Regions from separate parts of the Kitasatospora sp. NPDC048286 genome, predicted to be linked through region 1. Evidence: predicted binding sites of a transcription regulator. Region 1 holds the regulator's gene; the other holds the start of a gene.

The links. The regulator HrcA, encoded in region 1, represses chaperone genes, less so after heat shock. The targets are predictions, from matches to a motif close to TTNGCACTCNGNNNNNCNGAGTGCNAA.
Region 2: a site for HrcA is predicted at 2,653-2,679, ahead of groES (co-chaperone GroES). Genes of this name have one in related genera too.

The regions. Positions count from the first base shown of each region.
Region 1 covers NZ_JBICZE010000002.1:690,554-694,968, reverse strand. The annotation lists gene ACGF13_RS07495 (DUF3097 domain-containing protein) at 1-218, opposite strand, end outside; gene ACGF13_RS07490 (hypothetical protein) at 243-827, opposite strand; gene htpX (zinc metalloprotease HtpX) at 909-1,829, opposite strand; gene hrcA (heat-inducible transcriptional repressor HrcA) at 2,115-3,149, shown strand; gene dnaJ (molecular chaperone DnaJ) at 3,225-4,364, shown strand.
Region 2 covers NZ_JBICZE010000001.1:142,455-146,869, reverse strand. The annotation lists gene ACGF13_RS00630 (hypothetical protein) at 1-4, shown strand, start outside; gene ACGF13_RS00625 (polysaccharide deacetylase family protein) at 96-1,004, shown strand; gene ACGF13_RS00620 (SAM-dependent methyltransferase) at 980-2,176, opposite strand; gene ACGF13_RS00615 (hypothetical protein) at 2,235-2,570, opposite strand; gene groES (co-chaperone GroES) at 2,821-3,126, shown strand; gene groL (chaperonin GroEL) at 3,244-4,415, shown strand, end outside.

The sequences.
Region 1 (4,415 bases):
AAGCCGCGCGGCACCAGCGGGAACACCCGGTGCTTGCCGAACCGGTCCTCCAGGGTGACGGTGAACCCCTCGGCGGTCTTCTCGCAGCGCACCACCGCCCCGCAGAAGCCGCTCGCCGCCTCCTCGACCACCAGGTCCCGCTCGGCGGGCACCTCCGGGGCGGGTTGTTGCTTCTTCCACGGCGGGGTCAGGTCGGGTCCGTACTGGCGGCTGCGCATGGTCGCGAGTCTACGGACGGACCGTCACAGGCCCGGCGCGCCCCAGACCGGGAACCAGCGGCTGAGATCCTTCTCCAGCCGCAGGTCGTTCCCCAGCATCGCGTTGACCTGCAGCTCCAGCGGGCTGTTGCGCCGCTCCCCGCCGCCGGGCATCGGGGCGAAGGGGTAGAACGTCCCCCGCTTGTACAGGTAGACCAGGGCCAGCGACTGCCCCTCGGGGTTGCGGAAGGCCACCAGCGAGCAGAGCAGCTGCGGCCCGAAGCCGTTCGCCTCCAGCTCGCTGTTGACCGCGTGCAGGTCGTTCACCAGCTCCGGCAGCTCCTCGGGCCGGTGCCGGGCGAGCAGCCAGGAGTAGCCGTAGCCGTCCTTGGAGGCCTCCACCGGGACGCCGCCGTGCTCGGTGTCGGCGTCCAGCAGCGCCCTGACCTGCTGCTCGACCTGGACGAAGGCCGCGCCCTCGACGGCGGCGAAGCAGACCGAGCCGAGCCCGGTGGGGGTGAACCCGGCCCCGGCCTCCAGGGTGAGCGCGGCGGACGGCACGCCGAACAGCTGGTCGAGGTCGGGCTTGACGGGCTTGGTGCGGCCGAACAGGGTGTCCAGGAATCCCACGGCGGTCCTTTCGGGACGGAACGGACTGGGACGGGTCGGGACGGAATCGGCTGGGGCGGGTCGGGGCGGGGCGGGTCGGGCTCAGTGCCCGAGCTGCCCGGAGATCCTCGCCAGCTGCTCCAGCCGCTTCTCCAGCGTCGGGTGGGTGGAGAACAGCTGCGAGGCGGTCTCCCGGGCGCTCAGCGCGGGGGCGAAGTAGAAGGCGTTGTACGGCTGCGCCTGGCGCAGGTCCTTGGTGGGGATGGCCGCGATCTGCCCGGTCACCTTGGTGAGCGCCGAGGCCAGGGCGCTGGGCCGGCCGGTGAGCTGGGCGGCGGCCCGGTCCGCGGCCAGTTCGCGGTAGCGGGACAGCAGCCGGGTGAGCAGGAAGCTGATCGCGTAGACGACGATCGACACCAGCGGGATGATCAGCGCCAGGATGGCCGCGTTCTGGTCGTTGTTGTTGCGCCCGCCGCCCATGAACCCGCCGTAGACGGCGATCCGGGTCATCGCCCCGGCGAGGACGCCGAGGAAGCCGGCGATCGTCATCACCGCGACGTCCCGGTGGGCGACGTGCGACAGCTCGTGGGCGAGGACGCCCTCCAGTTCCTCCGGCTCCAGCCGGCGCAGCAGCCCGGTGGTCACGCAGACCACCGCGTTCTGCGGGTTGCGGCCGGTGGCGAAGGCGTTCGGCATGTCGTTGTCGGCGACCGCCACCCGGGGTTTGGGCATGTCGGCGAGGGCGCAGAGCCGGTCGACGGTGCCGTGCAGCTGGGGGAACTGCTCCGGGGACACCTGGCGGGCGCCCATCGCCCGCTCGGTGATCTTGTCGCTGAACCAGAACTGGGCCACGAACAGCCCGCCGGAGATCAGGACGATCAGTGGCCAGGCGCCGCGCAGCAGCGCGATCAGCAGGCCGGTGAAACCGACGTACAGCAGCCCGATCACGAACATCGTCGCGACCATGCGGCCGGTCAGGCCGCGGTCGGGCGCGAAACGGGTGTGCTGGCCCGAGCTCGACATCGCTTGCTCCTCCGTTCGCCGTCGCTTTCGATGCTGCCACCCGGACGGCTTCCCGGCACCACTCCGGCGCCGGGAGGATCGAACCGGCGGGGCCCCGCGGGCCGTGTCCGGAACTGCGGGGAGGATCACCCCGGTCGGGCCGTTCCTGCCACAGGACCCGGGCCGTACACTGGCAGGTACGGTTCTGGCACTCGTACGTTCAGAGTGCCAAGGCCGAGGGCCCCTGGAACGGCCCGCAGCGAGGGACACGGTCGGACGACGTGCGAGGACGGAGGTGCGTGCCCCATGGCCGGTGAGGTCCGCCAGCTGGACGAACGCAAGCTCGCGGTGCTCCGCGCGATCGTGCAGGACTACGTGGGCACCGAGGAGCCGGTCGGCTCCAAGGCCCTGGTGGAGCGGCACAACCTCGGGGTCTCCCCGGCGACCGTCCGCAACGACATGGCGGCGCTGGAGGAGGACGGCTACATCCACCAGCCGCACACCAGCGCCGGCCGCATCCCCACCGACAAGGGGTACCGCCTCTTCGTCGACAAGCTCGCCGAGATCAAGCCGATGACCGCCCCCGAGCGCCGGGCCATCCGGCACTTCCTGGACGGCGCGGTGGACCTGGACGACGTGGTCGCCCGCACCGTGCGGCTGCTCGCCCAGCTCACCCGGCAGGTCGCGGTGGTGCAGTACCCGTCGCTGACGCGTTCCACCGTCCGGCACATCGAGCTGGTGGCGCTGGCCCCGGCCAAGGTGATGCTGGTGCTGATCACCAACACCGGCCGGGTCGAGCAGCGGATGGTCGACTGCCCGGGCCCGGTCGGCGAGACGGTGCTGGCGGACCTTCGGGCCCGGATCAACGCGAGAGCCGTCGCCCGGCGCCTCCCGGAGGTCCCGGAGCTGCTGGAGGAGCTGCCGGCGCAGTTCGAGCAGGCCGACCGGCCGACCGTCAGCACGGTCCTGGCGACGCTGTTCGAGACGCTCGCCGAGCAGAACGAGGAGCGGATCATGCTGGCCGGCACGGCCAACCTGACCCGCTTCGGGCACGACTTCCCGCTCACCATCCAGCCGGTGCTGGAGGCCCTGGAGGAGCAGGTCGTCCTGCTCCGTCTCCTGGGTGAGACCGCGGACGCCGGGATGACGGTCCGGATCGGGCGGGAGATCGCCTACGAGGGGCTGAATTCCACCTCGGTCGTTTCGGTCGGCTACGGTTCGGGCGACGAGAGCGTGGCGAAACTGGGTGTGATCGGTCCGACCCGGATGGACTACCCGGGCACAATGGGGGCGGTGCGAGCGGTGGCGCGGTACGTGGGCCAGATCCTGGCCGAGTCCTAGCAAGGGCCGCCGTCGGGCCTCCGACGGCGGCGTCCAGTCGCAGCACTACTACAGGCGGAACAAGCGGAGCATTTGGTGGCCACGGACTACTACGCGGTACTCGGCGTCCGACGGGATGCGGGGCAGGACGAGATCAAGAAGGCGTTCCGGCGCCTGGCACGCGAACTGCACCCGGACGTCAACCCGGACCCGAAGACGCAGGAGCGGTTCAAGGAGATCAACGCCGCCTACGAGGTGCTCTCCGACCCGCAGAAGCGTCAGGTCTACGACCTCGGCGGGGACCCGCTGTCCCCGGGTGGCGGCGGTGCGGGCGGCTTCGGGGCCGGCGCGGCGGGATTCGGTTTCTCCGACATCATGGACGCCTTCTTCGGCGCCGCGGCCGGCCAGCGCGGCCCGCGCTCGCGCACCCGCCGCGGCCAGGACGCCATGATCCGGCTGGAGATCACCCTGGAGGAGGCCGCCTTCGGCACCACCAAGGAGCTCCAGGTCGACACCGCCGTCACCTGCACCACCTGCAGTGGCGAGGGCGCGGCCCCCGGCACCTCGGCGCAGACCTGTGACATGTGCCGCGGCAAGGGCGAGGTCTCCCAGGTCACCCGGTCCTTCCTGGGCCAGGTCATGACCTCCCGCCCCTGCCCGCAGTGCCAGGGCTTCGGCACCGTCGTGCCGACCCCGTGCCCGGAGTGCGCCGGCGACGGCCGCGTGCGGGCCCGCCGCACCCTGACCGTCAAGATCCCGGCCGGTGTCGACAACGGCACCCGGATCCAGCTGGCCGGCGAGGGCGAGGTCGGCCCCGGCGGCGGCCCGGCCGGCGACCTGTACGTCGAGATCGCCGAGACCACCCACAACATCTTCCAGCGGCGCGGGGACGACCTGCACTGCACCGTCACCATCCCGATGACGGCGGCCGCGCTCGGCACCCAGGTGCCGCTGCAGACCCTGGACGGCCTGGAGGAGGTCGACATCCGGCCCGGCACCCAGTCCGGCCAGTCGATCCCGCTGCACGGCCGGGGCATCACCCACCTGCGCGGCGGCGGCCGGGGCGACCTGATAGTGCACGTCGAGGTGAAGACGCCCAGCAAGCTCGACGCCGAGCAGGAGGAGCTGCTGCGCCGCCTCGCGGTGCTGCGCGGCGAGGAGCGCCCGTCCGGCCAGTTCGCACCGGGCCAGCAGGGCCTCTTCTCCCGGCTGAAGGACGCCTTCAACGGCCGGTAGTCGTCCGTGGAGGGGTGCCGGGGGCCAGGGCCCCCGGCACCCCTTCCGTGT
Region 2 (4,415 bases), on a different contig from region 1:
GTAGTCCGTCGAGTAGCCCCCGGTCGGGAACCGCGGGCCCGGTCATTACCGTGCTTAGCTGATAGAAGGCTGAACGGGAACCGGGAGCGGCTGCGGTGATCAGGGACGGGCGGAGCAGGACCAGGACGTACGCGGTGGGGGCGCTGGCGGTGCTGGCCCTCGCCACCGCGTGCGGCAGTAACGGGAGCGGCGGCAGCGCCGCCCCGGCCGCCACGAGCGCGCCGACCGCACCCCAGAGCGCCGCGCCGGCGCCGATCGGCGCGGCCGCGACCCCCTCGGCCGGCGCCTCCACGGGAGCGGCCGCGGCGGCTTGGGCCAAGTGGAACCTCACCCCGCTCGCCCCCGCCCCGGCGCCGCCCGCCGACAAGCCGATCAAGCTCGAACGGACCGGCCCCGTACCGGTGTTCAGCGAGGTGAAGACGAGCGACAAGGTCGTCTTCATCACCATCGACGACGGAGCCGAGAAGGACCCGAAGTTCGTCGAGATGCTCACCGACCTCAAGGTGCCGATATCGATGTTCCTGACCCGGGACATCGTCAAGAACGACTACGGCTACTTCAAGCCGCTCCAGGCACTCGGCAACCACGTCCAGAACCACACCGTCGACCACCCGGTGATGAGCAAGATCCCGGCGGAGAAGCAGAAGTCCGAGATCTGCGACGCGCAGTCCGCGCTCACCCAGCAGTACGGCACCGCCCCACTGCTGTTCCGCCCGCCGTTCGGCGACGGCGCCAACACCCCGACGCTCAACACCTCCGTCCAGCAGTGCGGCCCGCGGGCGATCGTGCTGTGGCGCGAGTCGATGCAGATCCACGACATGCAGTACCAGTCGGGGGACAAGAAGCTGAAGCCCGGCGACATCATCCTGGCGCACTTCCGCGGCCCCAAGGAGCTCAAGGGCGCCACGATGACCCAGATGTTCGGCGACCTGCTGGCCCGGATCCAGGAGCAGGGCTTCTCGGTGGCCCGGCTGGAGGACTACGTCCAGGCGCCCGCGTCCTGAGGAGCCCGTACGGGCTGCCCCAGCATCATCAGCGGTCCGTGGTCGGTGCGGCTGAGGATCACCGTGACGGTGTTCGGCCCGGAGGGCTTGAGCTGGCGGCGCAGTTCCTCCGGGGTGATCGCCATCCCGCGCTTCTTGATCACCACCGTGCCGACCGCGCGCTCGCGCAGCAGCGCCTTCAGCTTCTTGATGTTGAACGGCAGCACGTCGGTGAGCTCGAAGGCGTGCGCGTACGGGGTGGCGACCAGCTCGTCCGAGGTCAGGTAGGCGATCTTCGGGTCGATCAGCCGGCCGCCCACCTGCCCGGCCACCTCGGCCACCAGGTGGGCCCGGATCACCGCGCCGTCCGGCTCGTACAGGTAGCGCCCGACCGGGCCGGCCGGCGGGTCGGGCAGGTCGCCGCCGGTCAGGCTGGCGCCCTGCGGCAGCAGGGTGGCGCGGTGCGGGCTCGCGGCCCGGGTGCCGAACCAGAGCACCGCCTCCTTGACGTCGCCGTGGTCGGAGACCCACTCGGCCTCGGCGTCCTCGGGCACGGCCTCGTGCGGGATGCCAGGGGCCACCTTCAGGGCGCCGATCGGGGTCCGCCGGCCCGCCTCGATCGCCCAGGAGAGCGGCGGGGCGTACGCCTCCGGGTCGAACACCCGGCCGCGCGAGGTGCGCCGGGCCGGGTCGGTGAACACCGCGTCGTAGCCGGTGACGTCCACCTCGGCGACGTCCGCGCAGCGCACCTCGACCAGCTCGGCCAGGCCCAGCGCGGCGGCGTTGGCCGCGGTGGCGGCGCAGGCCGCCGGGTCCTTGTCGACGGCCAGCACCTCGATGCCCGCCCGGGCCAGCGCCAGCACGTCGCCGCCGATGCCACAGCACAGGTCCGCCAGCCGCCGTACGCCGAGGTCGGCGAACCGCCGCGCCCGCCACTCGGCGACGCTGCGCCGGGTGGACTGCTCGACTCCGTTGGGCGTGAAGTACATCAGGTCGGCGTCCGCCCCGAACTTCGCCCGCGCCCGCTGCCGCAGCCGCGCCTGCCCGAACGCCGCCGACACCAGCTCCGCCGGGTGCTCCCGCCGCAGGCGCGTCGCCAGCGCCAGCTCCTCCTCGGGGGTGAACTCGCGCAGCTCGGCGAGCAGGGCCTGGCCCTCGGGGGTCAGCAGCGGCTGGAGGTTCTCGGTGTCCACGGGGCCATTCTCGCCGGTCGGCCGGGGAGGAACGCGATCACGATCGCGCCGGGCGTCGTCACCGCCACAGGACGCCCGAGGAGAAGACCGCCGGCAGCATGAGCGGGGAGAGCGCTGCGGTGGCGGGGAGGAGGCGGTAGCCGGACCGCCGGGTGCGGAAGGCGACCGCGAGGCCCACGGCCAGGGTGACGACCGGGGCGGCCAGCATCCCGATGCCGAGGAAGGCCCAGATGAGCCCGTCCCCGTCGTCCCCGTGGCCGGGGCCGCTGCCGAGGCAGACGACGAAGGAGAAGACGACGAACGGCAGCGCGGCTCCCAGCAGCGGCAGTGCCAGCAGGGAGAGCGCCGCGTCCTTGAGCCTGGACGGGTCGATGCGGGCCGGGATCGGAGTCATGGCAGGGAGTCTGTCGGGGCGGGCGGCGTCGCACATGAGTACGGCTACTCATCCGCGGAACCGGGGGCCCCAGGGCGCGCCGTTGGCACTCTGGTTGACTGAGTGCTAACACGGCCCTATGGTCGTCCTTGGCACTCCCCACCAGGAGAGTGCTAACGCGACGACGCGTGTCTGACCCCCGCGACGGCAGGCCCGCAGGATCGCCCCTACCCGTTAGAAAACCCCGTAATCTCCGAAGGGGAGCTCGGACGTGACCACCAGCAGCAAGGTTGCCATCAAGCCGCTCGAGGACCGCATCGTGGTCCAGCCGCTCGACGCCGAGACCACCACGGCCTCCGGCCTGGTTATCCCGGACACCGCCAAGGAGAAGCCCCAGGAGGGCGTCGTCCTGGCCGTCGGCCCGGGCCGCTTCGAGGACGGCCAGCGTCTGCCGCTCGACGTCGCCGTGGGTGACATCGTCCTGTACTCGAAGTACGGCGGCACCGAGGTGAAGTACCAGGGCGAGGAGTACCTGGTGCTCTCCGCCCGCGACGTTCTCGCGATCATCGAGAAGTAAAGACGTCCCGACCCGCCCCGGATCCGTGTCCTCCGTGACAGTGGCCCGGGGCGTGGTTGTTGGTTCACGTAGTTCGGCGGCCGGTGGGCCGGCCGCAGCCCCGAGGGAATAGGGAACATGGCGAAGATCCTGCAGTTCGACGAGGACGCCCGCCGCTCGCTGGAGCGCGGTGTCAACAAGCTGGCCGACACCGTCAAGGTGACCATCGGCCCCAAGGGCCGCAACGTCGTCATCGACAAGAAGTTCGGCGCCCCGACCATCACCAACGACGGTGTCACCATCGCCCGTGAGGTCGAGCTGGACGACCCGTACGAGAACCTTGGCGCGCAGCTCGTCAAGGAGGTCGCCACCAAGACCAACGACGTCGCGGGTGACGGCACCACCACCGCCACCGTGCTGGCCCAGGCCCTGGTCAACGAGGGTCTGCGCAACGTCGCCGCCGGCGCCGGCCCGGCCGCCCTGAAGAAGGGCATCGACAAGGCCGTCGCCGCCGTCTCCGAGCACCTGCTGTCCATCGCCCGCGAGATCGAGGGCAAGGACGACGTCGCCGCCGTCGCGTCCCTCTCCGCGCAGGACACCCAGGTCGGCGAGCTGATCGCCGAGGCGATCGACAAGGTCGGCAAGGACGGTGTCATCACCGTCGAGGAGTCGAACACCTTCGGCGTGGAGCTGGACTTCACCGAGGGCATGCAGTTCGACAAGGGCTACCTGTCGCCGTACTTCGTCACCGACGCGGAGCGGCAGGAGGCGGTCCTGGAGGACCCGTACATCCTGATCAACCAGGGCAAGATCTCCTCCATCCAGGAGCTGCTGCCGCTGCTGGAGAAGATCCTCCAGGGCGGTGCCTCCAAGCCGCTGCTGATCATCGCCGAGGACGTCGACGGCGAGGCGCTGTCGACCCTGGTCGTGAACAAGATCCGTGGCACCTTCAACGCCGTCGCCGTCAAGGCCCCGGGCTTCGGCGACCGCCGCAAGGCGATCCTCGGCGACCTGGCCGTCCTGACCGGTGGCCAGGTCATCTCCGAGGAGGTCGGCCTCAAGCTCGACCAGGTCGGCCTGGACGTGCTGGGCACCGCCCGCCGCGTGACCATCACCAAGGACGAGACCACGGTCGTCGACGGTGCCGGTGACGCCGAGGCCGTGGCCGGCCGCGTCGCCCAGATCAAGGGCGAGATCGCCGCGACCGACTCCGACTGGGACCGCGAGAAGCTGCAGGAGCGCCTGGCCAAGCTGGCCGGCGGCGTCTGCGTCATCAAGGTCGGCGCCGCCACCGAGGTGGAGCTGAAGGA